3 regions of the Agrobacterium sp. 22094 genome follow, and region 3 is predicted to be linked to each of the others. Evidence: riboswitches for the same ligand, from Rfam matches in the RefSeq annotation. Region 3 holds a riboswitch; each other region holds the start of a gene.
What was found. A riboswitch is a leader RNA that binds a small molecule or an ion and turns the genes downstream of it on or off. The one in region 3 is predicted to bind thiamine pyrophosphate.
Positions count from the first base shown of each region.

Region 1 (6,930 bases), on a different contig from region 3:
TCAGACGCGTCATTGGCAAGCGCCAGAAGACCGCGCGTCACGTAAAGATAGCCGCCCGGCAGCGCGAAAGCATTGATGGCCGGCGAATTCAAAATGGTAATGCGATAGGACTGCTGAGGATTTTCCGACACTGCCGTCAACGCGCCGGTGATGCGGGCGACCAGACGCTCGGTCTTCTCGTCGTGATATTCGCCGCCATAGCTTGCGACGATGCGCGGATGCTCACGCGCACCCATCTGTGCGCGCGGATCGTTCTTCTGCACCTCTTCGACCGTCTGCGGATTGTCGGAAGGCTTCAGCGAGGACTGATAGGCAGGGCTGAACAGCGACTGGCATGAAGACAGCATCAATGCCGCAGCCCCGAGGCTTATGATGCCTCGCCGCGATATCGACCGCTTTTCCATGTCGTGACCGGAGCGGCCATTTACGGCCTTCACACGCGTCATCATCCTGCCAGTCCGCTCCAAACGTTCCTGATCATCCGTTATATGCAGACCAGAATATCAGCTTAAACCCCACAGGCACCAGAATGCCTGAACATCCAAAACGATCCCAAAAACGATCTATGCTGCGGAAAGACCCTGACAAAAGACGTTCTCTATATATGTCTCAAATAGTTGAGCCTGATTGGCAAGTGCAAAAAATACGCACCTTCACTGTCTATTTGCAGGATTGACATTGCGCCGCGTCCAAATTGTGGCACGGTCCCGCACTACTTCTGGAGGAAGGCTCCGACCTCGGGAATGTCTGTGGCGGAAACGAAGGCCTCCGTCGCACCCTGAAACAGGATCTTGCCATCCGACAGAAACACCACCGCGTCAGCAAGACGGCGAATATCGTCCGGGTGATGGGTGACGAGGAGAACCGTGTTGCCGTTTTCCGATTGCAGCTCTTTCAACAGCCCCGCCATTCCGGCGCGTAAGCCCGGATCAAGCGCTGCAAAAGGTTCGTCCAGCAGCATGACCGCGCGCTGACGAACCAGTGCACGCGCAAGTGCTGCACGCTGGCGTTCGCCACCGGACATGCTGGAGGGCAGCCGCTTTTCGAAACCCGCAAGCCCGACCCGCTCAAGAGCTGACGCAATTTTTGTCTTGTCGTCCTGTGTCAGGCGAAGCGACGGGCTGATCCCAAGGCCGATATTGGTGGCGATATCGAGATGGGCGAAGAGGTTGTTGTCCTGGAAGATCAGCGAGATCGGCCTTTCCGCCGGATCGCGTCCACCCATGTGGTCAGACCCGATCAGCACGCGACCACCTGTCGGCCTTTCAAAACCTGCGACGAGGTTGAGAAGCGTCGACTTGCCCGAACCGGAAGGACCGACGACCGCGGTCACCTTCGCTTCCTCGAAGGACGTGTCGAAGAAGAAGTGCTGCTGCCCAAGCTGTAGCGATACCTGTTCCAGCCTAACCTTTGCCTGACCGCTCTTCATGCTGCTGCTTTCGCTTTCTCGGATTGGCGCGATACGCCACCTGCTGCGAGGATGAGGCAAATGACGCCAAGGATGAAGGCATAGCCCGCCGCATCATTGGTCCGGTAGCTGCCCATATTGCTGTAGACGAGCCACGGCAAGGTCACGAAGCGTTCCGAGCCGAAAAGGGCCACGGCTCCGAGATCGCCAAGCGACAGTGCCATGGCAAAGGAAAAGGCCATGGCGAAGGCGCGCCACAGGACCGGAAGATCGACAAGGCGAAAACGGGAAAAGCCTGTGAGGCCGAGGCTTGAGACCAGTTTTTCGGTTCTTGCCTGATGGGTCGTGAAGGCGGGTTCGAGAACGCGCATGGCAAAGGGCAAGGCCATCAGCATGTTGATGAGCGCCACGAGGAATGGCGCGAAGAGGGACACATCGCCAAAGGGCCGCAGCAGCAGAAACCAGCCACTACCCAGCACGACGGGCGGCACGAGCAGCACCATCGAAGCGCCGCCACCCAAAGTCGCCGCGATAAGCCTTGCACCCCACGACGGTGCATTGTTGTCCGCAACCACCTGGCGTGCCCGGATGAGCGCCACGGAGACGAGAACCGAAAGCGAGGCCGAGAAAAGTGCGATCGACAGGCTGGTGATGGCTGCGCGCCGAAATATCTCGGCGCTCAAAAGACGCCACAGATCGGCAGTCAATCCGGAGGCCGCGACGGCAACGAGGGGCGACCCGACCAGCAGCATCGCAAGAACAATGACAAGCCCATCCCAAAGACGCGCCAACGGGCGAGCGGCATCGAAACGACGAACCGTCTGGCCCTGCGTCTGCCCCTCCGCTTCCGCACCCGGCAGAAACGAGAGCAGCACGAGAAGCAGGCCGGTCATTGCGATCTGCATCAGCGACAGGGCGATGGCACGTGGCGGATCGAAATCGAAGCGGAGCGCCTGATAGATCGCCACCTCGATGGTCGTCGCAGCCGGACCGCCGCCGAGCAGCAGGACAAGCGTGAAGCTCGTGGCGCAGAGCATGAAGATCAGGCCCGCTACACCCGGCACGAGCCGCCGCACCACCGGCCATTCGATGAAGCGGAAGGTGGAAAGGGAATTCATGCCGAGCACGGCACTCATGCGCCAATATTCGCCGGGCATTCTTTCCAGCCCCGCCAGGAAGAAACGCACGGCGAGCGGCAGGTTGAAGAAGACATGGGCAATGAGAATGCCGGATAGGCCGTAGATGCTGAAAGGTCGCGCCACGCCCGCAGAGAGAAGTGCTGCATTGAGCAGCCCCTGCCTGCCCCAGATGGCAATCAGCCCGAGCGCGCCGACGATCACCGGCAGCCCCATGGGCACCGCCATCAGCCGGATGATCCAGATACGGCCGGGAAAATCCCGCTGGCGTGCCAGCGCCAGTGCGACCGGTAGGCCGAGCGCCACCGAAAGAACAGTGGAGAGCGTCGCCTGCCAGAGCGTGAAGCGGAGAATGCGCAGCGTGTAGGTATCGAAGAGGGCGTTCGACGCCGCCTGTGTATCGAAGGAAAGCAGCGCTGCGACCGCAAGTCCGATGAAGAGCAACACGGCGACAAAAGCCGCCATGCCACTGATCAGGAACCGTCTTCTGTCGCTGCGCGCAATCACGGGCGGGGTCCGCGTGAGATTACTTCACGCTCATCGCGGTCAGCCACTCATCGATCCAGGCCTTGCGGTTCTTCGCCACCTCTTCCGGCGACATCAGGAAGGTCTTGGTCGGCTGGACCAGCTTGTTGAAGGCATCCGGCAGCGGCTGCGACGTGGCGGTGACCGGCATCATCCAGTTGTTTTCCGGAATGGCATCCTGGAAGCCAGGCGTCAGGATGAAGGAAAGGAACCTCTTGCCAAGCTCCTTCTCCGGCGCGTTCTTCAACAGACCGGCGACTTCGATCTGAATGTAATGGCCTTCCTCGAAGCTTGCTGCCTGATAGCGCTCGCTGTGCTCGGCCACCATATGATAGGCGGGCGATGTGGTATAGGAGAGCACCATCGGTACTTCGCCCTTGGTGAAGAGGCCGTAGGACTCCGACCAGCCCGGCGTAACCGTCAGCACGCGATCCTTGAGCTTTGCCCAGGCTTCCGGCGCCTTGTCGCCATAGACCGACTTGACCCAGAGCAGCAGGCCAAGACCCGGCGTCGACGTCCGCGGATCCTGAATGGCGATCTTCTGCGACGGGTCGCCCTCGACCAGTTCTTTCAGGCTCTTTGGCGGGTTCTTCAGCGTCTGTGTGTCGTAGACGACGGCAAAGTGGCCGTAATCATAGGGAACGAAGACATCGTCCTTGAACCCGCCCGGCACCTTTGCCGTAGAGGCGTCGATACCCGATGCTTCGAAGAGCCCAGTGTCCTTGGCTTCAGCGATGAGGTTGGTATCGAGACCGACCACGACATCCGCCTTGGAGCTGACACCTTCCAGCTTCAGGCGATTGAGCAGCGCCACACCGTCGGCGACGCCGACGAAATTGACGGTGCAATCGCAGGTCTTCTCGAACGCCGCCTTCACCTTGGGACCGGGACCCCATTCGGAGACAAAGCTTTCATAGGTGTAGACAGTGAGGACCTTTTTATCCTGCGCGACGCCAAGGCTCGGCAGGAGGAAGGATGCGGCGACGAGGCCGGACAGCAGAAAACGACGATACATCAGACACCTTCTCGAATGGGTTACGGGAATAGGCGTCTGGATGGAAGCCGTCTAATCCCTCCGCCGGTGTTAACCGGATCAGGTTCTTCGGGTTGGCGAACGCCTCTCAGCCTTGTCTTTTCGACAAAGCACCCCGTTAGAGCGAGAAAAGATGTAATGACACAATCGGTTATTGGCAAGACGTGACGCCGCGCGCCTATGCCTGCTCCGTCATGTAAACCAGCTCCCAGACATGGCCATCGGGATCCTGAAAGCTTGCGGCATACATGAAGCCGTGGTCTTGCACCGGTTTCCACTCGCGCCCACCGGAAGACAGCGCTGTTTTCAGCATGCTGTCGATTTCCTCGCGACTGGACGCCGAAAGGCAGGTCAGCACCTCCGTGCCGCGATTGGCATCGGCGATCTCGCCATTGATGAAATCGCGGAAGCGTTCTTCCTGCAGCAGCATGACGAAGATGTTCTTCTCGACGATCATGCACAGCGTTCGCTCATCGGAATATTCCGGATTGAAGCTGAAGCCGAGCGCCGTGAAGAAGGCTTTCGATGTCTCGATATTCTTCACCGGGAGATTGACGAAGATCATGCGCATGGTGGGGCTCCTCCGTTTTGGATAGAGAACCGCATATTTCACGACCTGTCAAAGATGGTGTGGACTAGCCTTCCATCTCTTCGCGCAGCATCTCAAGCTCGAGCCATTCTTCCTCCATGGCGTCCAGCTTTTCGCGAAGCTTCGCCATCTCGTCTGCCAGCTTGTTGAAAGCAGCCGGGTCCTTGGCAAAGAGCTGCGGATCGGCCATGCGCTCTTCGCGCTTGGCGATCTCGCCCTGCAGCTTTTCCATTTCCTTCGGCAGGTTTTCCAGCGCAAACTTCTGCTTGAAGGAGAGCTTTCCCTTGGCCTTGGACGGCTCGGCATTGGTCGCAGTGCTTGCCGAGGCCTTTGCCTTTTCCTGCTTTTCGGAACGCTTCTTCTCTTCGGCCGCACCCTTGCGCTGCGCCATCATGTCGGAATAGCCGCCCGCATATTCGATCCAGCGGCCATCCGGCGCATCCGGGTTGGCAGGCGCGATGGTCGACGTCACCGTGCGGTCGAGGAAGTCACGGTCGTGGCTGACGAGAATGACGGTGCCGGAAAAGCCAGCGACGATTTCCTGAAGCAGATCCAGGGTCTCGATATCGAGATCGTTCGTCGGCTCATCGAGGATGAGAAGGTTGGTTGGCCTTGCCAGGATCCGCGCCAGAATGAGACGTGCGCGCTCACCACCAGACAGATTGCGGATCGGTGTGCGGGCCTGTTCCGGCTGGAACAGGAAGTCCTTCATATAGCCGGTCACATGCTTCTGCTCGCCATTGACCAGCAGGCTCTCGCCGCGACCATCGGTCAGGTAATGCGCCAGCGTATCGTTAGGATTGAGGTCCTCGCGCTTCTGATCGAGTGTGGCAATTTCCAGATTGGTGCCAAGTTTCACCGTGCCGCTATCGGGCGCCAACTCGCCGGTCAGCATCTTGAGAAGCGTGGTCTTGCCCGCACCATTCGGCCCGACGAGACCGATGCAATCGCCGCGATGCACGCGCAGCGAAAAGGGCGCGATGATGGTGCGATCGCCATATGACTTGGTGATAGCCTCGGCCTCGATCACCAGCTTGCCGGATTCGCGCGCTTCTACCGCCGTTGCCTGCACGGAGCCTTGCGGACCCTTGTGGCCGCGATAGGCCGCACGCATATCACGCAATTCTCCCACGCGGCGCATGTTGCGCTTGCGGCGTGCCGTCACGCCGTAGCGCATCCAGTGCTCTTCGCGCTCGATCGCCTTGCCGAGCTTGTGCTGCTCCAGCTCTTCCTCTTCCAGCACCTTGTCGCGCCATTCCTCGAAATAGCCGAAGCCACGGCTGAGACGACGCGACTGGCCGCGATCAAGCCAGACGGTGGCCGTCGAAACCTTCTCCAGGAAGCGACGGTCGTGCGAGATGAGGACGAGCGCGCTTCGCGTCTGCTGCAATTCGCTTTCCAGCCATTCGATGGTCGGCAGGTCGAGATGGTTGGTCGGCTCGTCCAGCATCAGGATGTCGGGCTCCGGCGCCATGACGCGGGCAAGTGCCGCGCGGCGCGCTTCGCCACCGGAAAGGCTCGATGGATTTTCCTGACCGGTCAGACCCAGATGTTCCAGCAGATAGCTGACACGGTAGGGATCGTCGCCCGGTCCGAGACCGGATTCGGCATAGGCCTGCACGGTGTCATAGGCGCCAAAATCCGGCGCCTGCTCCAGATAGCGGATCGTCGCGGACGGATGACGAAAAACCTCGCCCGACTGCGCTTCGACAAGACCGGCGGCGATCTTCATCAGCGTCGACTTGCCTGACCCGTTTCGACCGACGAGGCAGATGCGATCGCCCGGCTCCACCTGCAGGTTGGCGCCATCCAGAAGTGGCGTCACGCCAAAGGTCAGCTTGATATCGTCGAGTTTCAGAATGGGGGGTGCCAAGGCATCAGGCTCCGGTCAGATCGTAGGGACGGGCAAGCACGATCGCCTTGCCGCTTTTGAGGCGAAGGCGAATTTCGCCCTCAGCCACGTTGGACATAGTGCGCGACGAGCCGAAGGCAAGCGCAAAATCATTGAGGGGATAACGGGCATTCTCGATATCGAGGCCCGAAAGGGCCGTAAAACCGGCAACCGAAAACAGCGAGCCGCGCGGCAAATCGAACGCCAAATCGCCGGCAAGCAACGGAAAAGCTTCTTCCTCACCAGACGTCAGCACCACCTCAAGCCCGCGTTCGGCCAGCGCCACAGCATAGAGCAGATGAAACTGCGCATGGTCGGATCGCTCGCCGGCAAGCGCGCCGACCAGCG
Region 1 covers NZ_JBQEPX010000005.1:173,463-180,392, forward strand. Annotated here, with positions in the region: gene ACTJK5_RS19715 (M48 family metalloprotease) at 1-404, opposite strand, end outside; gene ACTJK5_RS19720 (thiamine ABC transporter ATP-binding protein) at 713-1,429, opposite strand; gene thiP (thiamine/thiamine pyrophosphate ABC transporter permease ThiP) at 1,426-3,051, opposite strand; gene thiB (thiamine ABC transporter substrate binding subunit) at 3,071-4,084, opposite strand; TPP riboswitch at 4,123-4,230, opposite strand; gene ACTJK5_RS19735 (VOC family protein) at 4,281-4,673, opposite strand; gene ACTJK5_RS19740 (ABC-F family ATP-binding cassette domain-containing protein) at 4,738-6,564, opposite strand; gene ACTJK5_RS19745 (thiamine diphosphokinase) at 6,569-6,930, opposite strand, start outside.
Region 1: linked by a shared signal. The riboswitch ahead of thiB (thiamine ABC transporter substrate binding subunit) and the one ahead of ACTJK5_RS15900 (hydroxyethylthiazole kinase) in region 3 are both predicted to bind thiamine pyrophosphate.

Region 2 (6,930 bases), on a different contig from region 3:
CACCGGAAAACCGCGCCCGGCTTGGCGCAACCCCGCCTGCACCCCACCTGCCGCATCCAGCCCAAAGGCCGATCCACCGGACAGCACGAAGGCATCCACCGCCTCCACCGTCATGGATGGATCGAGAAGGGCCGTATCGCGCCCACCCGGCGCGCCGCCCAGAACCGAGCCGGAGGCAATCGCCGGTTCATCGAAAACAATGGCCGTCACGCCGGAGCCAAGGGTGAGATCGGTGGCATGGCCCACCGCAACACCGTCAATATCGGTCAGCAGATTATGCAAAGGCGGCATTCCTTCTGTTGTCATGCCGGTATCCCGCTGTGGGGATGTGTTGTCAATGTGGGCTTAGGGGGTCGTGGGACGACGTGAACTCCGGTTCGCCTTTGGGAGGATGGTCTCTCCGTCACCACTCTTCGGCTCTTTCAGTGTCCGCCGAGACGGACCGCACCCCCCTCTGCCCTGCCGGGCATCTCCCCCTCAAGGGGGGAGATCGAACTGTCGCACCGTCTCGCCCAAAACTCCGGTGGGATAGGACATGCGGAGGGCGCCGCTTGCCGATCTCCCCCCTTGAGGGGGAGATGCCCGGCAGGGCAGAGGGGGGTATGCGGCAGATCCAAACCAGAACTTTAAACCGGACAGCCGTGGATCAAGTTCAGGAGGACCAAGTGTGGATGGACGCGTTCACCCCAAAATAGCCTCACGAAAACACCGCCGTCCCAATCACCGGCGTGGACGGCACCGCCATATCACGCGGCTCCAGCATGCCGGAAAGATAGGCCTCACGCCCTGCCGTGACGGCTTTCGCAAAGGCGCCCGCCATGATCACCGGGTTGCCGGCACCGGCGACGGCCGTGTTTAGCAGCACGGCGTCATAGCCAAGCTCCATCACCGTTGCCGCATGCGATGGGCGGCCAAGGCCGGCGTCGACGATCATCGGAACATCGGGAAAATGCGCCCGCATGGATTTGAGTGCCACGAGGTTCAGCGGTCCCATGGCGCTGCCGATCGGTGCGCACCAGGGCATCAGCACCTTGCAGCCCGCATCGATCAGCCGTTCCGCCACCACCAGATCGTCGGTTGTGTAGGGGAACACTTCGAACCCCTCGTCTGAGAGAATGCGCGCCGCTTCCACCAGCGCGAAGACATCCGGCTGGAGTGTGTCGTGATGGCCGATCACCTCCAGCTTGATCCAGTTGGTCTTGAAGACTTCGCGCGCCATCTTCGCCGTCAGCACCGCTTCCTTGGCGGTATGGCAGCCCGCCGTATTGGGCAGGATGAGCCGGTCGAGTTCGCGGATCAGCTCGAAGAACTGCCCGCCCTTTTTGCCGCCTGCCGTTTCACGCCGCAGCGAAATGGTCAGGATGTCGGTCCTGCTGGCGCGAACCGCATCCGCCAGAACGGCGGGCGACGGATAACGCGCAGTACCCAGCAGCAACCGCGAGCTGACATCGCGATCATACAATCGAAACATGGTTCATCCTCCCTGCATCGGGGAAAGGATTTCGATCCGGTCGGAATCCTTTAAGCGAAATTGCGGGCGATCCTCAGCATGGACGAGATCGCCATTGACGGCCGTCGCCAGCCAGTCGCCCTCGTAGTCAAGGGCGAACAGAAGTTCTGACAGCGTGGCGGCGGAAAGATCATGCACTTCGCCGTTGACGTGGATCCGCATGGTACACCTCCTTGTGTTCGATGAAATCGGCAGCCTGGCGCGCCATGGCAGGCGAGAGCAGGAAGCCGTGCCGGTGCGCACCATTGATGAAGAGCGTCTTGCCCTCCTGAACGATGCGCGGAAGATTGTCGGGAAAGGCAGGCCGGATGCCGGTACCGCTTTCGATGATCTGCGCTTCGCCGAAAGAGGGGTGCAGCGCGTAAGCGGCATTCAAGAACTCCATCATCGAGCGGGCGGAAATCGGCCCCGCCTCCTCTGTTTCGATCATCGTCGCGCCCAGCATGAAGCGCCCCGGTTCACGCGGGACGATGTAGAGCGGGATGCGCGGATGCAGGAGCCGCACCGGGCGCAACAGCGAAACCTCGTGCGTGACGAGATAGAGCATTTCGCCGCGCACGCCCCGAAGCCCTGAGAGCGAGCCAACTCTCGTATGGCCGGTGCAATCGACGATGCGATCGAAGCCGCCTTCGTTGATGGCCTCGCCGCCCAGATGAAAGACCACGCCATTTTCCACCAGACGCAGATGCAGCGCCGTCATCGCCAGCCGCGGATCGAGATGACCTTCGCCCTCGAAGAACAGCCCATGGCGGAAGCGTCCGGCAAGGTCCGGCTCGAGTGCTGCAATCTCATCCTCATCCACCAGGCGGTAGCCGCTGGTGCGCGAGGCAAAGCGCAAGAGTTCCGCCCTGTCCCGTGCTGGCGCCACCACCAGCGTGCCATGGCGCGAGATGAGGCCGGGTGTGGCCTCCTCCCACCAGTCGAGCGCCGCCTGGCCGAGGTCGAGCACCGCCTGTTCGGCGCTCTCCCTTTCGCACCAGGGCGCCAGCATGCCGCCGGCAAACCAGGATGCGCCGCGGCCGATCTCAAGCGCGGTATCGAACACCGTCACCGCAAGACCGCGCCGCGTCAGCTCAAGGGCAGCCGTCAGACCGGCAACGCCTGCCCCTTTGATGAGAATGCGCATCTCATTCACCGGGAACCGGCTTTTCCAGCGGCATGTAGAGATCGCCACCCTGACGGAATTTCTCCGCCATCGCCTCTAGCCCCTCCTTCTGGGCTTCCGCGCGGATATCGTGGGAAATGCGCATGGAGCAGAATTTCGGCCCGCACATGGAGCAGAAATGCGCGACCTTGTGCGCTTCCTTCGGCAGCGTCTCATCGTGATAGGAGCGCGCCGTTTCCGGATCGAGCGACAGGTTGAACTGATCCTCCCAGCGGAATTCGAAGCGGGCGCGCGACAAAGCATCGTCCCGCAACTGCGCTGCCGGATGGCCCTTGGCAAGATCGGCGGCATGCGCCGCGATCTTGTAGGTGATGACACCGACCTTCACGTCGTTGCGATCCGGTAGACCCAGATGCTCCTTCGGCGTGACATAGCAGAGCATCGCCGTACCGAACCAGCCGATCATCGCCGCACCGATGCCGGACGTGATGTGGTCGTAACCGGGTGCGATGTCGGTCGTCAGCGGTCCAAGCGTGTAGAAGGGCGCCTCGCCGCAGGTCTTCAGCTGCTTGTCCATGTTTTCCTTGATCTTGTGCATCGGCACATGGCCGGGGCCCTCGATCATCACCTGGCAATCCTTGGCCCAGGCGATCTGGGTCAACTCGCCCAGCGTCTCCAGCTCGGCAAACTGCGCGGCATCATTGGCGTCTGCAATCGAGCCCGGACGCAGGCCATCCCCGAGTGAAAACGACACGTCATAAGCCCGACAAATGTCGCAGATCTCGTCGAAATGCTCGTAGAGGAAGCTTTCCTTGTGGTGATGCAGACACCACTTGGCCATGATCGACCCGCCGCGCGAGACAATGCCGGTCACGCGATTGACGGTCAGCGGAATGTAATGCAGGCGCACGCCGGCGTGGATGGTGAAGTAATCCACGCCCTGTTCCGCCTGCTCGATCAGCGTATCGCGAAACACCTCCCAGGTTAGATCCTCGGCAATGCCATTGACCTTCTCCAGAGCCTGATAGAGCGGCACCGTGCCGATCGGCACCGGCGAATTGCGGATGATCCATTCGCGGATATTGTGAATGTTGCGCCCGGTGGAGAGATCCATCACCGTATCGGCACCCCAGCGCGTGGCCCAGACCATCTTCTCCACCTCTTCCGCCATGGAGGAGGTGACGGCGGAATTGCCGATATTGGCGTTGATCTTGACCAGAAAATTCCGCCCGATGATCATCGGCTCGGCTTCCGGGTGGTTGATGTTGGAGGGGATGATGGCGCGACCGGAAGCCACTTCCTGGCGGACGAATTCCGGCGTCACATGATCTGGAATATGCGCGCCGAAGCTTTCACCATCGCGCACAAGCTTGTCCTGCGCCGCCTCGCGTCCGAGGTTTTCGCGGATGGCGATATATTCCATCTCCGGTGTGATGATGCCCGCCCGCGCATAGGCCAGCTGGGTGACGGCCTTTCCATCCTTGGCCCGCAGCGGTTGGTTGCGCACCGGAAATTCCGGCGTCAGTCGCTCGCCGGTGGCAAAGCCATTGTCTTCCGGCTTCACATGCCGGCCCTCATAGGCTTCGACATCGCCACGCGCCAGAACCCATTCCTGGCGATGACGCGGCAGACCGGCATCGATGTTCACAAGATGCGTCGGATCGGTATAGGGACCGGAGGCATCATAGACGGTCACCGGCGGTTCGCCGGCGGTGGGATGGACCGCAATTTCGCGCATCGGCACGCGGATATGCGGGTGAAGAACGCCCGGCTTGTGCACCTTGGTGGAGGCCGGCAACGGACCGGTGGTAACGGTTGGGGTGAGATTTTTAGCGGCAATGTTCATCGTGAGGCTCCAAAGCAAAACAGTGGAGACCCAGTTCGAGCATGAAGACGAAAAGCGCGGGATAGGAATGATGACGGTTCCCCGGCGTTGAGCCGGTTCTGCCAGAATGCCCGCGTTTGCACCGTCCCTACGCCAGTATGAACTGGATCAGGTTCAACGGGTCACTGCGCGCTCTAGCAGTATCTCAGCCCCTTGCCGGGACCCCCCTGGTGAATGCCGCAATCAAAAACCTCATGGCGCCGATTGTCAAGCTGGCAGCTGGTTGCGCCAAAAGAGGGCGGTGCGGAAACCACAATTGCGTTGGGCGCCAAGCAATATCACCGGAAATTAACCGCACCACTTATGACAATGTTATGTTTTTAAATGTAACTCAGAAGTTACGCGATAATGGCTCCAGTTAAAGGGAGATACTTGGGATGAATTCTACTATCCGTGACGTGCTGGCAAAATTCGGTCAGCTTCCCGTTTCCGTCGACACGCTTGCCGACGATGCCGATCTTTATGCCGCGGGCCTGTCCTCCTTCGCCTCCGTGCAGCTGATGCTGGGCCTGGAAGAGGCCTTCGACATCGAGTTTCCCGACAGCATGCTGAACCGCAAATCCTTTGCCAGCATCGCCGCCATCGAAACCACGGTCAAAGCCATTCTCGACGGGAAAGAGGCTGCCTGATGAACCTCGCGCTCGCGCCTCACCGTGAAGCACTGAGCGCCCGGGCGGCGCGGGTGGCGGCGATTGCCGCAAAACATGCCGATGCGGTGGATACCGAAGGCCGCTTCCCGAAAGAGGCCGTCGACGCGCTTCGCGAGGAAAAGCTGCTCGGCATCCAGGTCCCGGTTCACATGGGCGGCGAAGGCGCCACCATGCTGGAGCTTGCCGATATCTGCTCCATTCTGGGCCAGGCCTGTTCGGCCACCGCAATGATCTACGCCATGCACCACATCAAGGCCTCGAGCCTTGTGGAGCACGGCGAAGAAAGCCAATGGCACAGCGCCTTCATGCGCCGCCTGGCAAACGAACAATTGCTGCTGGCCTCCGCCACCACCGAAGGCGGCATTGGCGGCAATCTCCGCAATTCCATCTGCGCCATCGAGGTGGATGGTGACATCTGCCGCCTGGAAAAGGACGCGACCGTCATTTCCTATGGCAGCGAAGCCGATGCCATTCTCATCACCTCGCGCAGCAACAAGGATGCCGCTCCCTCCGATCAGGTGATGACGGTATTTCTGAAAGACCAGTATAGCCTTGAGCGCACCCATGTCTGGGATACGCTCGGCATGCGCGGCACCTGCTCCGACGGTTTCCTGTTCAAGGGCGAGGCCCCGGCCGAACAGATTTTCCCCAAGCCTTTTGCTGAAATTGCAGCCCAATCCATGCTCGCCACCTCGCACCTTCTGTGGAGCGGCGTGTGGTACGGCATCGCCTCTGACGCGGTGGCACGGGCGCAAAGCTTCGTGCGCGCCGCCGCCCGCAAATCGCCAGGGTCCGCTCCCCCAGGCGCACTGCGACTGGCCGAAGTGTCGAACAAGCTGCAGATCGTCAAATCCAACGTGATTGCCGGCATCAAGGCCTATGACGAGACCAGATCCGACCCGGACAAGCTGATGTCGATGGGCTTTGCCATTGCCATGAACAACGTCAAGATCTGCTCGTCCGAGACCATTCTGGAAATCATCGACCATGCCATGCTGATCTGCGGCATCATGGGCTACAAGAACGGCACGCCCTATAGCCTTGGCCGTCATCTGCGTGACGCGCATTCTGCCCGGCTGATGATTTCCAACGACAGAATCCTGAGCAATTCCGCCAATCTCCTGCTGGTTCAAAAGCAGGATACGAGCCTTCTGAGGTAGGACCATGGACGCACAAACATCTTTCCTCGACAGGCTCTTCGACAAGGGTTTGCTCATCGATACCGGCGTGGACGGTCTCTATGGCCGAAGCGGTCAGTTCGAAGACGTGATCACCGGTCTCGAAAGACTGGTCAGCAAGGTGGGGGCCGGCGATAAGGCCGAAGCGATCCGCTTTCCGCCCGGCATCAATCGCGCCTATTTCGAAAAAAGCGGCTACATGAAGAGCTTCCCGCAGCTTGCCGGTACCGTCCATTCCTTCTGCGGCTGCGAACTCGACCACGTCAACCTGTTGAAGACAATGGATGAGGGCGACGACTGGGCGAAAGACCAGAAGATCACCAATATCGTGCTCACACCGGCCGCCTGCTATCCGCTCTATCCGACCATTGCCAAGCGCGGCAATCTGCCCGATGGCGGCGGTCTCTACGACATCCAGTCCTACTGCTTCCGCCACGAACCTTCGAAAGACCCGGCGCGTCAGCAGCTTTTCCGCATGCGCGAATATGTCCGCATGGGCACCGAAAGCGACGTCACCGATTTCCGCCAGCTGTGGATGGATCGCGGCGTGGCAATGATGGAAGGCATCGGCCTCGACGTGAAGCTCGATATCGCCAACGATC
Region 2 covers NZ_JBQEPX010000005.1:22,957-29,886, forward strand. Annotated here, with positions in the region: gene ACTJK5_RS19050 (P1 family peptidase) at 1-291, opposite strand, end outside; gene ACTJK5_RS19055 (thiazole synthase) at 698-1,471, opposite strand; gene thiS (sulfur carrier protein ThiS) at 1,475-1,672, opposite strand; gene thiO (glycine oxidase ThiO) at 1,641-2,636, opposite strand; gene thiC (phosphomethylpyrimidine synthase ThiC) at 2,638-4,461, opposite strand; TPP riboswitch at 4,568-4,679, opposite strand; gene ACTJK5_RS19075 (acyl carrier protein) at 4,878-5,129, shown strand; gene ACTJK5_RS19080 (acyl-CoA dehydrogenase family protein) at 5,129-6,310, shown strand; gene ACTJK5_RS19085 (amino acid--[acyl-carrier-protein] ligase) at 6,315-6,930, shown strand, end outside.
Region 2: linked by a shared signal. The riboswitch ahead of thiC (phosphomethylpyrimidine synthase ThiC) and the one ahead of ACTJK5_RS15900 (hydroxyethylthiazole kinase) in region 3 are both predicted to bind thiamine pyrophosphate.

Region 3 (6,930 bases):
GCAGCTCTACGATGACGCGCGCAAAGCCAAAATGGCGAAGATCGCCACCAAGCACGGCTCGCTGATCACCTTCGAACATTATTCAGAAGTGATGCGACGCTGCCGGCGCTTCCTTCACTCGGAAGACCCGCTGACGATCGGCATCGGCCTGATCGGCACCACCGGTCGGCGTCCCTTCGAAGTCTTCACCCAGGCTGAGTTTACCCCAGCGCCCTATGGCAATGGCGTCTCCAAATGGAGCGTGCTGTTCAACGGGCAGGCGAAGACGAAGCAGGGCGAAGGGACGAAATACGGCATTACCTATGAAATTCCGGTCCTGGAGCAAGCCAAGATCGTGCTCGAGGCCTATCGACGCCTGAGAAACAGCAGCGATGGCAAGCTTTGGCTCGGCATGAATGTGGACGAGTTTTCCACCGATGCGAGACTGCCGCTGCGCGATGCAATGATAGCGAAATTCGAGGACCTCTGGCCGAAAGAAGAGCCGCCGAAGCCCTATGGGCTACGTCACCTCTATGCCGAAATCGCTTATCGCAACTTCGCGCCCGCCAATGTGACGAAGAACAGCTATTTCGCCGCCATCCTCGGCCATAACAACAATGATCTGGAAACGTCGCTCTCCTACATGACCTATGCTTTTCCTGAAGACGAGCATGAATCGAAAGCGCGGGCGGAGCGTGTGGCGGATCGCACGATACGGCAGATGATCACCGTCAATCAGATCCCCGGTATGGCAGGCGAGTAAAGCACAGCGACGCGCATTTTCATGGTCTTGTAGATGATGGGCATCGGCGAACTGGGCATTCCGTAAACGCCTTATGACCGGATCACACGATACCGGCGCGCCAGGTACATCTCGACGCCAGCCCGTGTGAGGAAAGAAGCAAGGCCCACGATGATCGCCACAACCCTGATGCGGAATTCATCGGCCTCGACCTCGGCGTGCCGGGTGTCCAGCAATGTGTGTTCCGTAACGGTGATCTCGCCGATGATATCGCGGATGCGGTCCATCGTTCCGACAGCCATGTAACCGATTTCATTTGTGCGGGCGGCATCTGCACCGACGCCATCATAGAGCGATATTGAGTGCTTCAGCTCTTCAAGCTTCTTCTCGATCAATGCGTCGAGCGCTTTGACGCGGGCAACCTGGTCGGAATTGTCCGATATCCTGGTCATCAAATCGTTCTGAAGCAGGTGCAGGCGCTCCATCGCCTTCTCATACGGCGCGAGATAGCGCTTGTCGCCGCTGACGAGATAGCCCCTCTGTCCCGTCTCGGCATCATCAAGCGCGATCAAGACGTCCTTGGTGGTATCGATCGCTTCATAGGTATGCACCACCATATCGTAATGGTCGCTTAAAAGGTCATGCGTCCATGAGGTGGCAAGGATACCGGCAGCCAAAACGACCCCGACCGGTATTGATCGCAGCAGTGTCGGGAATGTCAGATACTTGTGGCGCAGCGACGTTAAAGACCAGTCAGACATTTACGGGATCATCCAAGCAAGCGCAGTTCAACGTCGTTATATCCGTCCGATGGCAAAAGCGCTAACAGGTTGGCATACACCGTGCCAGGCAGTTCAACGCAACAACAATCAGGAAGTTCAAAGTCGTTCGCCGAATTCGATTGCAGCCATGTGACGTGAACTGGTCTGTCAAACGCCTTGACACGAGGTTCTATTTCTCATTTAGAGTCAGGCATTCCGAGGGGAGCATCGAACGATGCTGAGATGGCGGTGAGCCGGACCCTTGAACCTGATCCGGTTCATACCGGCGTAGGAACGGAACAGTCGCCGTCAGGCACAGCTTTCTTTTCCATGCGTCATGCTTATCCGGGTCCGCTAACGGCGTGTCTGGAGATGAACGGCTGATGGTAAGATTTCCCACCGCAGAAAAAGCGGCAGACCTTCTGGCTCTTGTGCGGGAGCGACGACCGCGTGTCCACTGCCTGATGAATACGGTGGTGCAGAAGTTTACCGCTGACGGCATCACCGCAATCGGCGGCATCCCCTCGATGACATCGTCGGAAGAGGAAATCGAGAGCTTCGTGACGAAGACGGATGCGCTGACGATCAACCTCGGGACGCTGGACGAAGCGCGCCGCAAGGTCATCCGTATCGCCGTCACTATCGCCAATCGCCAAGGCAAACCCTGGATCGTCGATCCGGTCCATTGCGACTACTCCCCTTCACGGCTAGAATTCGCCCATGAATTGAGCCGGCTGCACCCCTCGATCACACGTGGGAACGCGGCAGAAATGGCGGTTATCGGCGACGTCGGTGGTGCATTGCGCATTCAGACGGGAGCGGTGGATAGCTTGAGTGATGTCGACCGCAAGGTCCGGATCGTCAACGGCCATGCCCTGATGGCAAAGGTGACGGGAACCGGATGCCTTTCCGGCGGTATCATTGCCGCCTTCATGGCCGTCGAGCCGGATGCGATGCTGGCTGCAGCATCGGCTCTGACTGTTACCGGCGTTTCCGCAGAGATCGCGGCCAGACATGCCAGCGGACCGGGATCGTTCGAAGTCGCCTTTCTGGACGCGCTCTTCACTCTGAGGAGCGAAGACATTCTCTCCCATGCGAGGATCGAACATGACGAAGATTGATTACCGGCTGAATGCCATTGTCGACGCCTCTCTCAGCGATATCGCTCCGCTTGCCGAGCTTGCAGCTCTGGCAGCACATAACGGTGCAACGATCATCCAATATCGCGACAAGACCGCCTCCACACGCCAGATGATCGACCAGGCAAGAGCCATCGTTGAAGCCCTGAAAGGCACCGGCGTACCGCTGGTGATCAACGATCGATTAGATGTCGCCATGGCAACGGGCGCAGATGGCGTGCATCTCGGCGCAGACGATATGGATGCAGACACAGCAAGGCGCCTTCTCGGTCCCGATGCGATCATCGGGCTCACCGTCAAATCCATGGCTGATGCCCGACACGTCGCGCAAGCACCGGCCGATTATGCCTGCATTGGCGGGGTGTTTGAAACCACCTCCAAGGTTAATCCAGATACGCCGGTCGGCCTTGCAGGGCTAAAGCAAATAAGGACATACCTGCGCAACGAGCGACCAGACCTGCCGGTGGGCGCAATTGCCGGCATCACGCTGGAGCGCGTTCCCGACGTGATTGCAGCAGGTGCCGATGGGGTGGCGCTGATCTCCGCCCTATTCCGCACGGACGATATAGCAACGACGGCCAAGGCGTTTCGCAATGCCGTGGATGAAGCGATGGGAGCACGCCCATGACCGCCATTGCTTTGACCATCGCCGGTTCCGATAGTGGCGGCGGTGCCGGCATTCAGGCCGACCTCAAGACATTCTCCGCTCTTGGTGTCTATGGTGCGAGCGTCATCACCGCCATCACCGCACAGAACACCAAGGGCGTGACCGCGGTTGAAGATATTTCCGCCACGATCATTGCGGCTCAGATGGATGCGGTGTTTTCCGACCTCGATATCAAGGCGATCAAGATCGGCATGGTCTCGCGCACCGACACGATACGAACGATTGCCGAGAGACTGCGCAGCCAGCCCCAACCGGTCGTCCTTGACCCCGTGATGGTGGCGACCTCCGGTGACAGGCTGCTTCAGGAGGAGGCAATCGAAACGCTTCGAAGCGAATTGCTGCCGCAGGCAACGCTTGCCACGCCGAACCTTCCTGAGGCGGCACTGCTGACCGGGACCGGCATCGCCACCGATCGTGCCGCGATGCTGAAACAGGCCGAGATGATCCTGGCGCTTGGTGCGAAGGCTGTCCTGATCAAAGGCGGCCACGGCACCGGATCAAAGAGCGTCGATCTTCTGATTGACGGCGAGACAATTCAAGAATTTGCCATGCCGCGCATCGAGACGAAGAACGACCATGGTACCGGCTGCACGCTCGCGGCAGCGATTGCGGCCCATCTGGCGCTCGGTCTGCCGTTGACGGATGCCGTCGGCCTGTCCAAAGACTATCTCCAAGGTGCGTTGGCAGCAGGCCGCGACCTTAAGGTCGGTCATGGTCACGGGCCGGTTCATCATTTTTACCGCTGGTGGGCGCCCTGACGGGCCGGCCCGATCAAGATTTGCGCTCCGTCGCACGCGGCTTGGGGGCGGCGAGCGCATTGCGGATGGCGAAGCTCGAATGGATGCGTGAGACGCCCGGAAGCTTGGAGAGAATATCCTTGTGGACCCGCTCGAAATCGCCTGCGGTTTCGACCTCGACGCGGAGAAAATAATCCGAGCCGCCGGTCATGAGATAGCATTCTCGCACTTCCGGATAACGCCGCACGGCATTTTCAAAGCGATTGAGAAAATCCTCCGTCTGCCGGTCGAGCGTGATCTGGACGATGACGGAAATCACCTCTCCACCGGCGGCACTTCCGGTGATCGCCGTATAGCCGCGAATGACGCCTTCCCTCTCCAGAATATCCACACGACGCAGACAAGCGGACGGCGATAGCCCCACCTCAGCGGCAAGCTTGGCATTGCTGATGCGGGCATTCAGCCGAAGCAGGCGGATGATATGACGATCGGTGGCGTCGAGAGCAGACATGGTTTCGTTCCGATTGATCGCACAAAGTTGCAAGAAAAACGATTTTATCGAATTTTCTTCGTCTTACACTGCTTAAATTCAAGGATCATTGCAATACTCTGTTGCCAAAAGAACAAAGGGAACGACAATGGACATGACCCTCCAGCAGCAGAAAGCTCAAGGTGGCGCAAGCGGCTATCTGACGATCGATCTTGCAGCCCTTCGCGACAACTATCTGACGCTTGCCTCCAAGGCGCCGCATGCGCTGACGAGTGCCGTGGTGAAGGCAGATGCCTATGGTCTTGGTGCCGATATCGTCGCGCCCGTCCTTTACGATGCGGGATGCCGGCACTTCTTCGTCGCTCATATTGATGAGGCGCTGTCTCTTCGTCTGCACATAGCGCCCGATGCAAAAATCTTTGTTCTCAATGGCCTCCAGCCTGGAAACGAAACCTCCTGCTCTGCACTGAACATCATTCCGGTTCTCAACTCGCTGGAGCAGGTCGCCCAATGGTCGGCGCAAGCCGCCGTCCTTGGCAAGACTCTGCCCGCTGCCCTGCAAATCGACACTGGCATGTCGCGGCTCGGACTGGCGCCTTACGAGGTCGAAAGGCTGTTGGCCACTCCTGCCATGCTCAAAGCCATCGATCTTGCCTGCATCATGAGCCATCTCGCTTGCGCCGACGAGCCGGACCATGAGGCCAATGCTCTGCAGCTTAACGTCATGCGCAAAACCACCGAGCAGTTTCCCGGCGTGCCGGTCTGCTTTGCCAATTCCGGCGGCATCTTTCTCGGCACGGACTACCATAACGCCCTGATGCGACCGGGTATCGCGCTTTATGGGGGCGCGCCATCGGCAGTTCATCCCAATCCGATGAAGCCGGTCGTCGGCTTGAGCGTTGCCGTGGTTCAAACTCGTACAGTGCCGGCTGAAAGCTTCGTCGGCTACGGTGCCTCGCTGCGCACCAAAGCCGATACCCGTCTGGCAACGATTGCCGCAGGCTACGCGGATGGCCTGCCGCGCTCTTTGAGCAGCCGAGGAGCCGCTTATTTCAACGGCGTTCGGCTTCCTATTGCCGGGCGTGTTTCGATGGACAGCATCACGCTCGATATCTCCGCCCTTCCCGAAGACACGCTCACCCATGGCAGCCTCGTCGAAATCATCGGCCCGAACCAGACGCTCGAGGCAATTGCCGAGGACGCAGGCACGATCGCCTATGAAATACTGACGCGGCTGGGCCAGCGCTATCGCCGTCGCTATATCTATCCGGAAAAGCAGGCTGCCGCTTCTTCCACTATCGCTCGAAACCTGTGAGGCCAGCATGAACATCACCATTCTTGGAGCCGGCGTCATTGGCGTCACCTCAGCCTGGTACCTCGCCAAGGCCGGACATTCCGTGACCGTGATCGACCGGCAGCCGGCAGCGGCACTGGAAACCAGCTTCGCCAATGCCGGCGAAGTATCGCCGGGCTATTCGTCTCCCTGGGCAGCACCCGGCATTCCGATGAAGGCGCTGAAGTGGCTCTTCATGGAGCACGCGCCGCTGATCATTCGCCCCACCGCAGATCCCGCCGCCTGGCGCTGGATGATCCAGATGCTGAGCAACTGCACGGCTGCGCGCTACAACGTCAATAAGAGCCGCATGGTACGTATCGCCGAATACAGCCGCGACTGCCTGATGGCGCTTCGTGACGAGACCGGCATTCAGTACGATCAGCGCATGCAGGGGACGCTGGAAGTCTTCCGCACCCAGAAGCAGTTCGATGGTATCGGCAAGGACGTCGAGGTTCTCAAAGCCGGTGGCGTGCCTTACGAAATTCTCGATCGTAACGCCTGCGTTGCGGTAGAGCCGGGTCTTTCTTCCTCGCAGGACAAGATCGTCGGTGGCCTGCGGCTGCCGGGTGATGAGACGGGCGACTGCTTCATGTTCACCTCGGAGCTGGCGAAACTGGCGGAGCAGGCCGGCGTCAAGTTCATCTATGACACCGGCATCATGCGCCCTATCGTCGAAGGCAATCGCCTCAAGGCCGTTGAGACGAGCAAGGGCCTGATCGAAGCGGATGTTTTTGTTGGCGCGCTTGGCAGCTACACGCCACATTTTCTCAAGCATCTCGGTCTCGACCTGCCCGTCTATCCGGTCAAGGGCTACTCGATCACCGTGCCGATCGTCGATGCGGCCAAGGCGCCGATCTCCACGGTCATGGATGAGGCGCACAAGGTGGCGATTACCCGCCTTGGCGATCGCATCCGCGTGGGCGGCATGGCGGAAATTGCCGGTTTCAACAAGGATCTGCCTGCCAAACGCCAGGCAACCTTGAGGCATTCGGTGGAAGACCTGTTCGGTGGTGCCGGTGATCAATCCCAGGCGAAATTCTGGTGCGGACTGCGGCCGATGACGCCGGATGGCACGCCGG
Region 3 covers NZ_JBQEPX010000003.1:210,395-217,324, reverse strand. Annotated here, with positions in the region: gene ACTJK5_RS15910 (telomere resolvase) at 1-742, shown strand, start outside; gene ACTJK5_RS15905 (CHASE3 domain-containing protein) at 814-1,482, opposite strand; TPP riboswitch at 1,692-1,794, shown strand; gene ACTJK5_RS15900 (hydroxyethylthiazole kinase) at 1,866-2,603, shown strand; gene thiE (thiamine phosphate synthase) at 2,590-3,249, shown strand; gene thiD (bifunctional hydroxymethylpyrimidine kinase/phosphomethylpyrimidine kinase) at 3,246-4,046, shown strand; gene ACTJK5_RS15885 (Lrp/AsnC family transcriptional regulator) at 4,060-4,536, opposite strand; gene alr (alanine racemase) at 4,664-5,830, shown strand; gene ACTJK5_RS15875 (D-amino acid dehydrogenase) at 5,838-6,930, shown strand, end outside.